Regions from separate parts of the Pseudocitrobacter cyperus genome, predicted to be linked through region 3. Evidence: riboswitches for the same ligand, from Rfam matches in the RefSeq annotation. Region 3 holds a riboswitch; each other region holds the start of a gene.
What was found. Region 3 has a riboswitch for thiamine pyrophosphate ahead of tenA (thiaminase II). Riboswitches for the same ligand answer to the same signal wherever they lie in the genome.
Positions count from the first base shown of each region.

Region 1: another riboswitch for thiamine pyrophosphate. It lies ahead of thiB (thiamine ABC transporter substrate binding subunit); the one in region 3 lies ahead of tenA (thiaminase II).
Region 2: another riboswitch for thiamine pyrophosphate. It lies ahead of thiC (phosphomethylpyrimidine synthase ThiC); the one in region 3 lies ahead of tenA (thiaminase II).

Region 1 covers NZ_JAYMYY010000002.1:157,655-163,075, forward strand. Annotated here, with positions in the region: gene VSR74_RS09525 (sugar efflux transporter) at 1-561, opposite strand, end outside; gene sgrT (glucose uptake inhibitor SgrT) at 647-799, opposite strand; gene sgrR (HTH-type transcriptional regulator SgrR) at 887-2,542, shown strand; TPP riboswitch at 2,579-2,670, shown strand; gene thiB (thiamine ABC transporter substrate binding subunit) at 2,701-3,684, shown strand; gene thiP (thiamine/thiamine pyrophosphate ABC transporter permease ThiP) at 3,660-5,267, shown strand; gene thiQ (thiamine ABC transporter ATP-binding protein ThiQ) at 5,254-5,421, shown strand, end outside.
Region 2 covers NZ_JAYMYY010000013.1:19,461-24,881, reverse strand. Annotated here, with positions in the region: gene nfi (deoxyribonuclease V) at 1-11, opposite strand, end outside; gene hemE (uroporphyrinogen decarboxylase) at 21-1,085, opposite strand; gene nudC (NAD(+) diphosphatase) at 1,129-1,902, opposite strand; gene rsd (sigma D regulator) at 1,999-2,487, shown strand; TPP riboswitch at 2,538-2,647, shown strand; gene thiC (phosphomethylpyrimidine synthase ThiC) at 2,733-4,628, shown strand; gene thiE (thiamine phosphate synthase) at 4,628-5,263, shown strand; gene thiF (thiazole biosynthesis adenylyltransferase ThiF) at 5,256-5,421, shown strand, end outside.
Region 3 covers NZ_JAYMYY010000001.1:505,901-511,321, forward strand. Annotated here, with positions in the region: gene lysC (lysine-sensitive aspartokinase 3) at 1-1,127, shown strand, start outside; gene VSR74_RS02480 (VF530 family protein) at 1,227-1,505, shown strand; gene VSR74_RS02485 (glycoside hydrolase family 10 protein) at 1,571-2,899, shown strand; gene lysM (peptidoglycan-binding protein LysM) at 2,960-3,403, shown strand; TPP riboswitch at 3,481-3,582, shown strand; gene tenA (thiaminase II) at 3,645-4,328, shown strand; gene VSR74_RS02500 (ABC transporter ATP-binding protein) at 4,325-5,065, shown strand; gene VSR74_RS02505 (ABC transporter permease) at 5,062-5,421, shown strand, end outside.

The sequences.
Region 1 (5,421 bases), on a different contig from region 3:
CATCGCCAGGCTGATGGCAAAAATCCCGGCGGCAATCGCGAACATCATCGTAAAGCCGTAATTCAGCGCCAGCATAAACGCCAGCGGCGGGCCAATTACCCACGCCAGAGAAAGCTGCGCACGCATCACCGAACTGAACATCACCACTTCCCGCGCCGAGCTGTCTGCATACTCACGCGCCAGTGCAAAAAGCTGTGGCATCGCGGCATTGGCGATAGACGCCAGCAGCACGCCGCAGGTGATCAAGGTTAAATAGTGACGATTGAAGGCGAACAGCAGCGCATTTCCCACCGCCATCAGGCAGCAGAACATAATCAACTTGCGACGATCGCCCTGACTGTCAGATCGTTTTGCCAGCCACAGGCTGACCAGGATCCCGGCGATAGCATTAACCGTATAAAACAGCCCCACCCAGAACGGCTGTGCGCCCACTTCCCGGCTGAGAAACAGACTGAGCGTCGGCGCCTGTAACGCCCCGGCAACGCCCATCATAAACGCCACCAGCATAAAGGCCGCGTAGACACCGTTGAGACGTCGTCCCATCGTCATAATCCAGAGCATGAGAGATCCTTTAGCGCACGAGAAATAAAAAAAGCCAGCAGATGATACCTGCTGGCAAATACTCAGTCACACATGATTTGGCGATTTAGTGTTCAGAGGTCGAGCGCGTAACCTCCCACTGCATCAGATCTTCAAGCATTTTGAGCCGCATCCCTGCCATCTGGCGGGCCAGCCAGCAAACATGGCGTGTCGCGTGAAAATAGCACTGATAGAACTGACGTGTGGTTGACCTCTTCATATTCACCTCCCCGCTTCATCGAAACTGATTATTGGCTTAATATAGGGATTAATAAATTGCTGAGTTTTTGTCAGGAGTTCCCCTTTTATGCCTTCTGGTCGACTGCAACAACAATTCATCCGGCTGTGGCAATGCTGCGATGGCAAGGCGCAGGAAACGACGCTGAACGAACTGGCGGAGCTACTGAGCTGTTCACGCCGCCACATGCGCACCCTGTTAAACACCATGGAAGAGCGCGGCTGGCTGACCTGGGAAGCCGAGGCCGGGCGCGGTAAACGGTCACGTTTAACCTTTCTCTATACCGGGCTGGCATTACAGCAGCAGCGGGCAGAAGACCTGCTGGAACAGGATCGCATCGACCAACTGGTGCAACTGGTTGGTGATAAATCGACGGTGCGGCAAATGCTGGTCTCGCATCTGGGGCGCAGCTTCCGCCAGGGGCGGCATATCCTGCGCGTCCTCTACTATCGCCCGATGCAAAATCTGTTGCCTGGCACGGCGTTACGCCGTTCAGAAACCCATATCGCCCGGCAGATTTTCAGCGCCCTGACGCGCATAAATGAGGAAAATGGGGAACTGGAAGCCGACATTGCGCACCACTGGAAGGAGATTTCCCCTTTGCACTGGCGCTTTTATTTGCGCCCAGGTATTCATTTTCATAATGGCCGCGAGCTGGAGATGGAAGACATTATCCGCTCGCTGGAGCGTATTAACGCTCTGCCGCTCTACTCCCATATCACGCAAATTGTCTCTCCCACCGCCTGGACGCTGGATATCCATCTCTCCCACGCCGACCGCTGGCTGCCGTGGTTGCTGGGCCATACACCGGCGATGATTTTACCGCGCGAATGGCCTTCACTCCCCCATTTCGCCCATCAGCCGATTGGTACCGGCCCTTATGCGGTAGTGCGCAATAATCAGAACCAGCTCAAAATACATGCCTTCGAAGAATACTTCGGGTTTCGCGCATTAATAGACGAAGTGAATGTTTGGGTACTCCCTGATGTAGCGGAAGATCTTAGCTGCGGGCTCACATTGCAGGGCACCACGCAAAGCGAGCAGGCCGTCGAAAGCCGTCTTGAAGAGGGCTGCTACTATCTGTTGTTCGACGCGCGTTCACCACGCGGCGCTAATCAGAATGTGCGCCGCTGGCTGAGTCACATACTTTCCCCGGCGAATGTGCTCTATCACGCCTCTGAACAGTATCAGCAGTACTGGTTCCCGGCCTACGGCATGCTGCCGCGCTGGCACCACGCACATAGAAAAATCAGCGAAAAACCCGCCGGGCTGGAACGCATTACGCTCGGTTTCTATCGCGACCACGTCGAACATCGGGTTATTGCCAGAATTATGGAAAAACTTCTGGCAGAACATAGCGTTAAACTGGAAATTCATGAAATCGATTATGACGAATGGCACAGCGGCGAGGTGGTCAGCGATGTGTGGCTTAACAGCGCTAATTTCACCATGCCGCTGGATTTCTCCCTGTTTGCCCACCTCTGTGAAGTGCCGCTTCTTCAGCGCTGCATCGCGCGCGACTGGCAGGGCGACATTCGTCAGTGGCATGCGGGTGAACTGGATCTCCCGACCTGGTGCCAGCAGCTACTGGAGCAGCAGGCGATTGTGCCGCTCATCCACCACTGGCTGCGCATCCAGGGGCAACGCAGTATGCGCGGGGTGCGAATGAACACGCTGGGCTGGTTCGACTTTAAATCCGCGTGGTTCGCTCCGCCGGATCCATAGCGCTTTTGATTTATTCACGTAATCATTACAATAGCGAGCTACTCAACGGGGTGCAGAAGTTTGCTGAGAGATACCCGTCGAACCTGATCCGGATAACGCCGGCGGAGGGATTTGAGGCCAACTCAAAATCCTTTGCCACCTGCTTACTGAGGTGCAAAGTGTTAAAAAAATGTCTGCCACTGCTGGCGCTTCTCGCCATGCCAGTTTTCGCCAAACCGGTGCTCACGGTTTACACCTATGACTCCTTCGCTGCCGACTGGGGCCCGGGCCCGGTGGTAAAAAAGGCCTTTGAAGCCGACTGTGACTGCGAGCTGAAATTCGTGGCTCTGGAAGATGGCGTTTCCCTGCTTAATCGCCTGCGCATGGAAGGGAAAAAAAGCAAAGCTGACGTAGTGCTGGGGCTCGATAACAATCTATTGCAAGCCGCCAGCCAGACAAAATTGTTCGCTAAAAGCGGCGTGCCGGTAAGCGCCGTTAACGTTCCCGGCGGCTGGAGCGATGACACCTTCGTGCCCTTCGATTATGGCTATTTCGCCTTTGTTTATGACAAAAACAAACTGAAAAACCCGCCGAAAAGCCTGAAAGAACTGGTTGAGAGCGATCAGAAATGGCGCGTGATTTATCAGGATCCGCGCACCAGCACACCGGGGCTTGGCCTGCTGCTGTGGATGCAAAAAGTCTACGGCGATGATGCTCCGCAAGCCTGGCAAAAACTGGCGGCAAAAACCGTCACCGTCACTAAAGGCTGGAGTGAAGCCTACGGCCTGTTCCTGAAAGGCGAGAGCGACCTGGTGCTGAGCTATACCACCTCCCCGGCGTATCATATTATCGAAGAGAAAAAAGACAACTACGCCGCCGCGCCGTTTGCCGAAGGGCACTATTTACAGGTAGAAGTGGCAGCGCGCACTGCCGCCAGCAAACAGCCGGAACTGGCAGAAAAATTCCTGAAATTTATGGTATCTCCGGCGTTCCAGCAGGCCATTCCGACCGGCAACTGGATGTATCCGGTGGCCGGAGTAACGCTGCCTGCGGGTTTTGATGCGCTCGCCAAACCGCAAACCGCGCTGGAATTTACTCCGCAGGAAGTGGCCGCAGAACGACAGAACTGGATTGCAGCATGGCAACGCGCCGTCAGCCGTTAATTCCCGGCTGGTTCTGGCCAGGCCTCACAGCGGCGGTGCTTATCGTCGCTGTGGCGCTGGCTGCGTTTCTGTCACTCTGGTTAAGCGCCCCGGAGGCAAGCTGGCATACGCTGCTGGCCGATAGCTATCTCTGGCATGTGGTGCGTTTCTCTTTCTGGCAGGCATTTCTCTCTGCGCTGCTGTCGGTTGTGCCTGCCATTTTCCTCGCCCGCGCACTCTATCGCCGCCGCTTTGCTGGCCGCGAACTGTTGCTGCGCCTGTGCGCAATGACGTTAATTCTCCCTGTTCTGGTCGCGGTATTCGGCATTCTGAGCGTTTACGGTCGCCAGGGTTGGCTGGCGCAGATTTTTGCCGCCCTGGGGCTGGAATGGCGCTTCTCGCCCTACGGCTTACAGGGCATTTTGCTGGCGCACGTCTTTTTCAATATGCCGATGGCGACGCGTCTGCTATTGCAGGCGCTGGAACAGATCCCCGGCGAACAACGTCAGCTTGCCGCCCAGCTCGGCATACGTGGGTTTAACTTCTTTCGCTTCGTGGAATGGCCGTGGTTACGTCGGCAAATCCTGCCCATCAGCGCGCTTATCTTTATGCTCTGCTTCGCCAGCTTCGCCACCGTGCTTTCACTGGGCGGCGGGCCGAAAGCCACAACCATAGAACTCGCCATTTACCAGGCGCTCAATTTTGATTATGACCCGGCGCGGGCGGCGATGCTGGCGCTGATCCAGATGGCCTGCTGCCTGACGCTGGTGCTGATTAGCCAGCGTCTGAGCAAGGCGATTGCCGTCGGTAATACGCAGATGCAGGGCTGGCGCGACCCGGACGATCGCCTGCACAGCCGCCTGAGCGATGGCCTGCTGATTACCTTTACCCTGTTGCTGATGCTACCGCCGCTGCTGGCGGTGATCGTCGATGGCGTCAATCCGGCAATGTTGAATACGCTCTATCAGCCCGTGCTCTGGCAGGCACTCTGGACTTCACTGCGCATCGCCGTTGTCGCAGGCTTACTGAGCGTGGTGCTGACGATGATGCTATTGTGGAGCAGTCGTGAGTTGCGCGCGCGTAACGCGCTGTTCGCCGGGCAGGCGCTGGAACTGAGCGGAATGTTAATCCTCGCGATGCCGGGTATCGTCCTCGCGACCGGTTTTTTCCTGCTGCTGAACAATACCATCGGCCTGCCCGATTCCGCCGATGGGATCGTGATATTTGCCAACGCGCTGATGGCGATCCCCTACGCGCTGAAGGTGCTGGAAACGCCAATGCGCGATATTACCGTGCGCTACACGCCGCTGTGTGAATCACTTGGTCTGGAAGGTTTCAATCGCCTGAAGGCCGTTGAACTGCGCGCCCTTAAACGCCCGCTGGCACAAGCGCTGGCTTTCGCCTGCGTATTATCGATTGGCGATTTCGGCGTGGTGGCGCTGTTCGGCAACGACGATTTCCGCACGCTGCCGTTCTATCTCTATCAGCAAATTGGCTCTTATCGCAGCCAGGATGGCGCGGTTACTGCCCTGCTTCTGCTGTTACTCTGTTTTCTGCTCTTCACCGTGATTGAAAAACTACCGGGACGCCATGCTAAAACTTAATGATGTCACCTGGCTCTACCAGCATTTACCGATGCGCTTCAGCCTGTCTGCCGCGCAGGGTGAGATGATCGCCATCCTGGGGCCGAGCGGTGCCGGGAAGAGCACGTTGCTTAATCTGGTGGCTGGTTTTCTGACGCCCGCCAGCGGCGAGATT
Region 2 (5,421 bases), on a different contig from region 3:
GCGAGATCCATAATCACTCCTTACTGATGATAAGGTACAGAGAGACGGTGTACCGCCTCAACAAACGCCCCGGCGTGTTCCGGCGGCACATCCTGATGGATGCCGTGACCGAGGTTAAAGACGTGGCCTTCGCCCTTGCCGAAGCCTGCCAGAATAGTCGCCACTTCTTCCTCGATGCGCACAGGCTGTGCGTAAAGCATGGATGGATCCATATTGCCCTGCAGCGCCACTTTATGGCCCACGCGGCGACGCGCATCGGCAATGTCGGTTGTCCAGTCGAGACCCAACGCATCACAGCCGGTTTCCGCCATCGCTTCCAGCCACTGCCCACCGCCTTTGGTGAACAGCGTCACCGGCACACGGCGACCGTCGTTTTCACGCAGCAGGCCATCGACAATTTTGTGCATGTAGTAGAGCGAGAACTGTTGGTAGTCGCGCCCGGTGAGCACGCCGCCCCAGGTGTCGAAAATCATCACCGACTGCGCGCCAGCTTCAATCTGCGCATTCAGGTAGAGGGTGACGCTTTTCGCCAGCTTATCGAGCAACAGATGCAGCGTTTGCGGTTCGGCATACATCATCTTTTTGATAACGGTAAACGCTTTGCTACTGCCGCCTTCGACCATATAGGTCGCCAGCGTCCACGGGCTGCCGGAGAAACCAATCAGCGGCACTTCGCCTTTCAGTTCGCGGCGGATCGTGCGCACCGCGTTCATCACGTAACCCAGTTCACCTTCTGGATCAGGGATCGGCAGCTTATCGACATCCGCTTTACTGGTAATCGGTGAGGTAAAGCGTGGGCCTTCACCCGCTTCAAAATAGAGCCCGAGTCCCATCGCATCCGGGATGGTCAGAATATCGGAGAACAGAATAGCCGCATCCAGCGGGTAACGGCGCAGCGGTTGCAGCGTTACCTCACAGGCCAGTTCGGCATTTTTGCACAGGGACATAAAATCCCCGGCCTGAGCACGGGTGGCTTTATACTCCGGTAAATAGCGGCCCGCCTGGCGCATCATCCAGACAGGGGTGACATCTACAGGCTGACGCAGCAGCGCACGCAGGTAACGATCGTTTTTAAGTTCGGTCATTTTTCCATTCCTTGAGCTCTTTCACGCCAGTGTAACATGAGTGTCACTCATACTCTGCCCGGCAGAGTGCGACAGTGTCTTCGATAAGCCGACGTGCGACGGTTCCTGGCGGCGGCAAAAGCGGTAAATCGTCATAGCGATACCAGTTAGCTTCCAGCAGCTCTTTCGGGTCGATCGCGATATCGCCGCTGTCATATTCGGCCATAAACGCGGTCATCAGCGATTGCGGGAATGGCCATGGCTGGGAAGTGACATAACGCAGGTTTTTGATTTTTATACTGCTCTCCTCCATCACTTCACGCGCGACGGCCTGCTCGAGCGTTTCGCCCACTTCGACAAACCCGGCCAGTACGGTATGTATGCCATTGCGATGACGGGTATGTTGGGCCAGCAGAATGGAATCATCACGGCGGATAGCGACGATAATGCAGGGGGCGATTTGCGGGTAGTAGCGTTGGCGGCAGTGGCCGCAGAGCATTGCCCACTCGGTTTTACTCGGGTGCATGGTATGCCCGCAGTAGCCGCAGAATTTATGCGAGCGGTAGAACTCCGCTAACTGCACGCCACGCCCGGCCAGTTGAAACAGGCCCGCATCCTGGTCGAGAATTTGCCGCAGCGAGCCCATATCATGGCGACGTGGTTGCTGAATCAGCCACACCGGCGAGCCTTGCCATTCACCAATCCGCAGCGCGCGTTGCCCCGCAAGATCGAAATTTCCCGCTTCGCCCCAGGGTAATTCACCGCCCGGCAACCATAATTTTTGCTCATGGCTGACGACCCACCAGCCGATGTCTAATTTTTCAATTATACGATCCATATCTATTGCACTACCTTTGCTTCACTGGCATGTTATTTACATTATCGTTACATCTTAGTGCGCAGTCTTTAAACCCACTTGTGCGGAGTCAATCACATGTTAAACCAGCTCGAAAGCCTGACGGAGCATGTTGGAGGCAGTAACAAACTGGTCGACCGCTGGCTCAACATACGCAAGCAATTGCTTGTCGCTTATTCCAACCTGATTGGGATTAAGCCTGGCAAAGAATCGTTTATACGGCTGAATGAAAAAGCACTGGATGATTTTTGTCAGCGACTGGTGGACTACCTCTCCTCCTGTCACTTCAGTATTTATGAACGCATTCTCCATAAATTGGAAGGCGACAATGCGCTTTTAACCGCCACCAAAATCTGGCCCAGGCTGGAAGCCAATACCCAGTTAATTATGGAATACTACGACTCCAGCCTGGAGACGGCCATCGATCACGATAATTGCTTTGAATTTCAACAGGCGTTGTCGGATATCGGCGAAGCGCTGGAGGCGCGTTTTGAACTCGAAGATAAGCTAATTATGCTTGTGCTGGATGCAATGCACGAGAATGGCGGGATCAAACGTCCCGCTTGAGATTTTACGCATTAACGCGTAGTTTACATTCATTGCCCCTTTAGAGGGGCTACATCTTGTCGGAGTGCCACGTGTGAAAGCACAGGCTGAGACCGTTAATTCGGGATCCGCGGAACCTGATCAGGCTAATACCTGCGAAGGGAACAAGAGTAATTTAGTTTTATGCCTTTGCCTTCACGGGCGCTGTGCAGCCATTACTCCATCCGTCGTCTGACAAGCCATATCCTTTCAATCTGGTATGCGCTATGTCTACAACAAAACTAACCCGCCGCGAACAACGCGAACAGGCTCAACGCTTTATTCATACTCTGGAAGGCACTGCTTTCCCTAACTCGCGCCGTATTTATCTTACAGGCTCACAGGCTGGCGTGCGCGTCCCCATGCGCGAGATCCAGCTAAGCCCGACGCTCATCGGCGGAAGCAAAGAGAACCCGCAGTTCGAAGAGAACGAAGCGATTCCGGTTTACGATACATCTGGCCCCTACGGCGACCCGGCAGAAACGATTGATGTTCGCCAGGGGCTGGCAAAACTTCGCCAGCCATGGATTGATGCGCGTGCAGATAGCGAAACGTTAACAGCGCGCAGCTCCGCCTATACCCAGTCACGCCTGGCAGATGAGTTTCTCGATGCGCTGCGCTTCACCGGCCTGCTGACACCAAAACGTGCGCGACCCGGCAAACGCGTCACCCAACTGCACTATGCGCGCCGGGGGGTAATCACCCCGGAGATGGAGTTCATCGCCCTGCGCGAAAACATGGGGCGCGAGCGTATTCGCAGCGAAGCGCTGCGTCAGCAGCATCCGGGGCAAAGTTTCGGTACGTTGCTGCCGCCAAATATTACGCCTGAGTTCGTGCGCGCCGAAGTGGCGGCTGGTCGGGCGATAATCCCGGCCAATATTAATCATCCGGAATCAGAACCGATGATCATCGGGCGCAACTTCCTGGTGAAGGTGAACGCCAATATTGGCAACTCGGCAGTCACCTCCTCTATTGAGGAGGAGGTGGAAAAACTGGTGTGGGCGACACGCTGGGGAGCCGATACGGTGATGGATCTCTCAACGGGTCGCTACATCCATGAAACCCGCGAGTGGATCCTGCGCAACAGCCCGGTACCGATTGGCACAGTACCGATCTACCAGGCGCTGGAGAAGGTCAACGGGATCGCTGAAGATCTCACCTGGGAAGCGTTCCGCGACACACTGCTGGAGCAGGCGGAACAGGGCGTCGACTACTTTACCATTCATGCGGGCGTACTGCTGCGCTACGTGCCGATGACCGCCAAACGCCTGACGGGGATTGTGTCACGCGGCGGATCGATCATGGCGAAATGGTGCCTGTCGCATCATCAGGAAAACTTCCTCTATCAGCACTTCCGCGAAATCTGTGAAATCTGTGCGGCCTATGATGTCTCGCTGTCACTGGGCGACGGCCTGCGCCCGGGCTCCATTCAGGATGCTAACGATGAAGCTCAATTTGCCGAACTGCATACCCTGGGTGAGCTGACGAAAATCGCCTGGGAGTATGACGTACAGGTGATGATTGAAGGCCCCGGCCATGTGCCAATGCAGATGATCCGCCGCAATATGACTGAAGAGCTGGAACACTGCCACGAAGCGCCTTTTTATACACTCGGGCCGCTCACCACCGACATTGCCCCTGGTTACGACCATTTCACCTCCGGGATTGGCGCGGCAATGATTGGCTGGTTCGGCTGCGCCATGCTCTGTTATGTGACGCCAAAAGAGCACCTTGGCTTACCCAACAAAGAAGACGTAAAACAAGGGCTTATCACATATAAGATAGCCGCCCATGCGGCAGACCTGGCAAAAGGCCATCCCGGCGCGCAAATTCGCGATAACGCCATGTCGAAAGCGCGCTTTGAATTTCGCTGGGAAGATCAGTTCAACCTCGCCCTCGACCCCTTCACCGCCCGTGCGTATCACGATGAAACACTGCCGCAGGAATCTGGCAAGGTTGCTCATTTCTGCTCCATGTGCGGCCCCAAATTCTGTTCCATGAAAATCACCCAGGAAGTGCGCGATTACGCAGCGCAACAAGCCGTGGAGGATGGCATGGCCGGGATGTCCGGGCAGTTCCGCGCCCGGGGTGGCGAAATTTATATCCCTCAGGAGAATCAATAATGTATCAGCCCCATTTTCCCCCGGTTCCTTTCCGTTTAGGTCTCTATCCCGTTGTCGATAGCGTGGAGTGGATCGCACGTTTGCTGGAAGCCGGTGTGCGCACAATCCAGCTACGCATAAAAGATAAGCAGGATGATGAGGTAGAGGCTGATGTCATCGCCGCCATCGCGTTGGGTCGGCGCTATAACGCGCGTTTGTTTATTAATGACTACTGGCGTCTGGCGATTAAACACCAGGCTTATGGCGTGCATCTGGGGCAGGAAGATCTGGAAACGACCGATCTCGATGCGATTCGCGCAGCCAACTTACGGCTTGGCGTGTCGACCCATGATGATATGGAAATTGACGTCGCGCTGGCGGCGCAGCCTTCCTACATCGCCCTTGGCCACGTATTCCCCACGCAAACCAAGCAGATGCCTTCCGCGCCGCAGGGGGTGGAGCAACTCGCCGTACATATCTCACGGCTGGGAGATTACCCGACGGTTGCCATTGGCGGTATCAGCCTTGAACGCGCCCCAGCGGTGCTGGCGACCGGCGTCGGCAGCATCGCTGTCGTGAGTGCGATTACGCAGGCCGCAGACTGGCGCGACGCCACCGCAAAGCTACTGGCGCTGGCAGGAGTGGGCGATGAATGATCGCGATTTCATGCGCTACAGCCGCCAGATGTTACTGGAGGATATCGCCGTGGAGGGCCAGCAAAAATTGCTCGCCAGCCGGGTGCTTATCGTCGGGCTCGGCGGGTTGGGCGCGCCTGCGGCGCTCTATCTTGCCGGCGCGGGCGTCGGCACATTAG
Region 3 (5,421 bases):
TTTCCCGTCTGCAGCGGCCCTCCGTTATCAGTAAGGAAATTGATCATCTCCTTGAAAATATTGCTCACCTTGCCGAAATAGCCTACTCAACGCCTTGCTCGTCATTGAGCGATGAACTTGTCAGCCACGGTGAGCTTATGTCGAGTCTGCTGTTCACCGAAGTGCTGCGCGAACGCGGTGCAGAAGCGCAATGGTTCGACGCGCGCAAAGTTATTCGCACTAACAGCGATTACGGTTGCGCCGAGCCTATTGTCAGCCAGGTGGCTGAGCAGGCGGAAATCCATCTGCGCCCGCGCATTGAACAGGCGATTGCCATCACGCAGGGCTTTATTGGCAGCGATGATGCGGGTCATACGACGACGCTTGGCCGCGGCGGCAGCGACTACACCGCGTCTCTTCTTGGCGAAGCATTGCAGGCTGCGCGTGTAGATATCTGGACTGACGTCGCAGGCATCTACACCACTGACCCGCGTATCGTGAACCAGGCTCAGCGCATCGACCACATCTCGTTTTCTGAAGCCAGCGATATGGCCGCCTTTGGCGCCAAAGTGCTCCATCCGGCAACGCTTTTACCGGCGATGCGAAAAAATATTCCGGTATTTGTCGGCTCCAGTAAGAACACGGCAGCAGGCGGCACGCTGGTGCGTCGGGAAACAGAAAACCCGCCACGCTATCGCGCCATTGCCGTTCGCCGTAAGCAAACTCTGCTGAGACTGCACAGCCTACACGAACAGCCCGCCTACGCATTCTTTGCCGAAATGTTTGCCATTCTGGCCAACCATGAGGTTGCGGTGGATCTGCTTACCACTTCCGAGAATAGCGTTGCACTGGCGCTCGACTCCACGGGGTCGACGTCCGGGGAAGACCACACGCTGACCACTTCGCTGCTGACGGCACTCTCCTCTCACTGTCGGGTTGAAATTGAAACCGGTCTGGCCCTTGTTACGCTGATTGGCAACCAACTTCACCAGGAAACAGGCGTATGCCGGGACGCATTTAGCGGCCTTGCCGATCATGCAGTGCGCATGATTTGCCATGGCGCTTCAGATAATCATCTGAGCGTCTTGTTACCGGGGGAATCCGCCGATAGCGCCGTCATTGAACTGCACCGCAGGCTGTTTGAGTAAGACGCATTGGGGCGCTAACGCGCCCCTGTTCATTGCTGAAGCAGCAAGTTTCTTGTAACCTTCCCCGCTTCCAGGTCGCACTTCACTACCGGACGCCTCATGACAACTCACCGCTCCAACGATCCTTTACACGGCGTTACGCTCGAGATGCAGATAAATGCTCTTGTTGCCCGCTATGGTTGGGAACAACTGGCTAAACGGGTCAACATTAACTGCTTCAAAAAAGATCCCAGTGTGAAATCCAGTCTCAAATTTTTGCGACGCACCCCGTGGGCTCGCGCAGAAGTTGAAGCGCTTTATCTCGATTCACTGGAAGATAACACCGCTCCCGAACCCACGTTTAACCCGTGGTTGCAGGGACGTGACGATAAGATCTGATTCCCTTCCCCCGCAAATCGTAAGAGAATATCGCCACTCAAGGGACTAGTAGAAAACAGGCGTTTATGATCATCTCTTTGCGGGGCGTCTCCCCGGTCACTCAGGTTAAAAAAATTGGCACCCTGGTTGCCGCCGCTTTACTTGTTGTCAGTTGCTCTTCTAAACCGCCGAGTTCGCTGGTTACACCCTCTGGCAATCAATCACAGCCTTCGGTGAAGTCACCACAAAACAGTGAACCGATGCGCGGCGTTTGGCTGGCGACGGTCTCTCGCCTCGACTGGCCTCCGGTTAACACCGTGAATATCAGTAGCCCGGCCATTCGTATTAATAAACAGAAAGAAGCGCTCACCGCCAAGCTGGACAATCTTAAACAGCTCGGTATTAACACCGTGTTTTTCCAGGTCAAGCCAGACGGAACTGCCCTATGGCCATCAAAAATTTTGCCCTGGTCCGATACGTTAACCGGCAAAATTGGCGAAAACCCCGGTTACGACCCCCTGCAGTTTATGCTGGATGAAGCGCATAAGCGCGGCATGAAAGTCCACGCGTGGTTCAACCCCTATCGGGTGACGACAAATACCAAACCCTCGACGGTGGCGGAGCTTAATCGCACATTGTCGCAGCAGCCGGCCAGTATCTTTGTTTTGCATCGTGACTGGATCCGCACCTCCAGCGACCGTTTTGTGCTCGACCCCGGTATTCCTGAAGTCCGTGACTGGATAACCAGCATTGTGGCGGAAGTGGTGACAAACTATCCCGTTGATGGCGTGCAATTTGATGATTATTTCTATACGGAAACCCCCGGTTCTGCGCTGAATGATAACCAGACATGGCGCACATACGGGCAGCAATATGCCTCGAAAGCGGACTGGCGTCGTCACAATACGCAGAGCCTGATTGAGCAGGTTTCACACACCATTAAGCAACTGAAACCTGGCGTTGAGTTCGGCGTAAGCCCGGCGGGCGTCTGGCGTAACCGCTCTCACGATCCGTTAGGCTCAGATACGCGCGGGGCGGCGGCTTATGATGAGTCCTTTGCCGATACACGCCAGTGGGTGAAACTGGGTCTGCTGGATTACATCGCCCCGCAGCTATACTGGCCGTTCGCCCGGGATGCAGCCCGTTATGATGTGCTGGCTAAATGGTGGGCAGACGTCGTTAAACCCACCAATACGCGGCTATACATCGGGGTGGCGCTTTACAAAGTCGGAGAACCCTCCAGGAAAGAGCCCGACTGGGCGATTAATGGCGGTGTGCCGGAACTGAGCAAACAGATCGATTTAAACGAATCGATTCCCGGTATCAACGGCACCATCCTGTTCCGGGAAGATAATCTTAATCAGCCACAAACGCGTCAGGCCGTGAACTACCTCAAAACTCGCTGGGGACACTAATGCACGGAATCGATAACCCTCTGCTATGCTTACCCTGACATTCTTTACTGGAGAAAGGATATGGGACTGTTTAACTTCGTGAAAGAAGCTGGTGAAAAACTGTGGGATAAGCTGACGGATACGCATCAGGATCAGGGTGAAAAAGTGATGGAGCACCTGAAGAAACTTAACATTCCTGGCGCGGATAAGGTTCAGGTCACCGTGGTCGATGGCAAAGCCAGCGTCACTGGCGATGGCTTAACCCAGGAACAGAAAGAGAAAATCCAGGTGGCGATCGGTAACGTCGCGGGCGTCAGTGAAGTTGAGAATAACATTAAGGCGGCGGATACTTCCGATGAAGCGACGTACTACACTGTGAAATCCGGTGATACGCTGAGCGCCATTTCAAAGTCGGTTTATGGCGATGCCAATAAGTATAACGCCATTTTTGAAGCCAACCGCCCTATGCTCTCCCACCCGGATAAAATCTATCCTGGCCAAACTTTACGTATTCCTAAAATCTGATACCCCCCGCTTACCGGGAGAGCTACCCGGTAAGCCTCCTCTCTCGTTGTATTCACAAGCGAAATATCGTATAAAACCTCCTGTCCGAGGGGTGTCCAGAATGGGCTGAGATGGCGTAAGCCGAACCCTTAGAACCTGATCTGGGTCATGCCAGCGAAGGGACGGGTTAGCCATTTTTCTGTACAGCCATTCCTGTTCTTCCCTCATTGCGCCCGGATCTCCACTCATTACTGGAGGTCCCATGTCTTTATCGATGTTTGAAAGCGGTCTTTACGGACGCCTTCGCCAGCAGGCAGGTAGCCACTGGCGCGGTTATGTCGCCCATGATTTTGTGCAGCAACTTGGCGCGGGCACTCTGCCTGAGCCTGCGTTCCGCCGTTATCTGACCCAGGATTATCTGTTTTTAATTCATTTCGCTCGTGCCTATGCTTTGCTGGTGAGTAAGCTGCAAACGCCTGCACAGATGCGTGCCGCAAGCGCATCGTTGAACGCCATTCTGAATGAACTTCCCCTGCATCTCAGTTACTGCCAGCAATGGGGATTATCGGAATCGGATATCATCCAGGTCGAAGAGGCCGCAGAGACCATCAATTACACTCGCTATGTACTGGATGTCGGCCATTCCGGCGATGTGCTGGATCTGCTTACCGTCCTGATGCCCTGCGTTGCGGGCTATGCCGAAATCGGTCTGCGCCTTCTGAATGACCCCGCGACAGTTTTCGAGGGCAACCCTTACGGCCCGTGGATCCGCAACTACGGTGATGAAAGCTATCTTGCCGGTGTTCAGTCATCACTGACCCTGTTCGAAACCCTGGCGCAGCAACGCGGCGGCGACAGCCGTTTCGCCGAACTGACTACGCTTTTTACCACCGCAACCCGACTGGAAGGCGCATTCTGGCAGATGGGGCTGGATGCCAAATCATGATGGATGTGAATACATCACCGGCCATCAGAGTGGCTGATTTAACGTTACGCTATGGGGCTAAAACGGTATTTGAAAAGCTCAATATCGACATTCCGGCGGGACGTTTTGTCTCTTTATTGGGCGCGAGCGGTGCGGGAAAAACCAGTCTGCTGCGTATCGTCGCCGGGCTGCTGTCCCCTACGTCAGGCACAGTAACGGATGACAAAGGTCGCCCACTAAGCGGGCGGATCGCCTGGATGGGGCAACGCGATTTGCTCTATCCGTGGCTGACGATTGAACAGAATGTGTGTCTCGGTTCACGTCTGCGCGGCGAAAAAGCTGACCGTGAGCGTGCGCAATATCTGCTGGAGCGCGTGGGGCTGAGCGGCTGCGGCGCATCACTCCCTGAAACGCTTTCTGGCGGGATGCGCCAGCGCGCCGCGATTGCACGAACCCTCTACGAGCAACAACCCATCGTGCTGATGGATGAACCCTTTTCAGCGCTGGATGCCATTACCCGGGCAACCATTCAGACAATGGCCGCAGAACTTCTGGCCGATCGTACCGTGCTACTGATTACGCACGATCCTGCGGAAGCATGTCGCCTCAGCCATAAGATCCTTGTGCTATCGCAACATCCGGGTGGAATTGATGATACGAACTCGCCCGACGGATCTCCGCCACGCCAGATTGATGACCCTGCGGTCATCCAGAGTCAGAGTGCCCTGATGAGATTGTTAACCAGGAGCACACAATGAGCGTTCTTTCACGTATCTGGCGCGGGTTAACCCTGTTTATTGGGCTAATCGGTTTGTGGTGGCTGGCGACGCTGGGAGATATTCCTGCTTTTCTGCTCCCGTCCCCCGTCGCGGTGATCCAGGCGCTTCACGATAACGCCCGCTATCTGGGGTGGCACACGCTGATTACTCTTTCTGAAATCGCCAGCGGTTTGGTCATCGGCGTGCTGCTGGGGGCGATACTGGCGCTCTGTATGGTCTTTTCTCCCCGCCTTCAGCGCTGGGTTATGCCAGTGGTGTTAACCAGTCAGGCGATCCCTGTCTTTGCCCTCGCCCCTTTACTGGTGCTGTGGTTTGGCTTCGGGATGAGCGCCAAA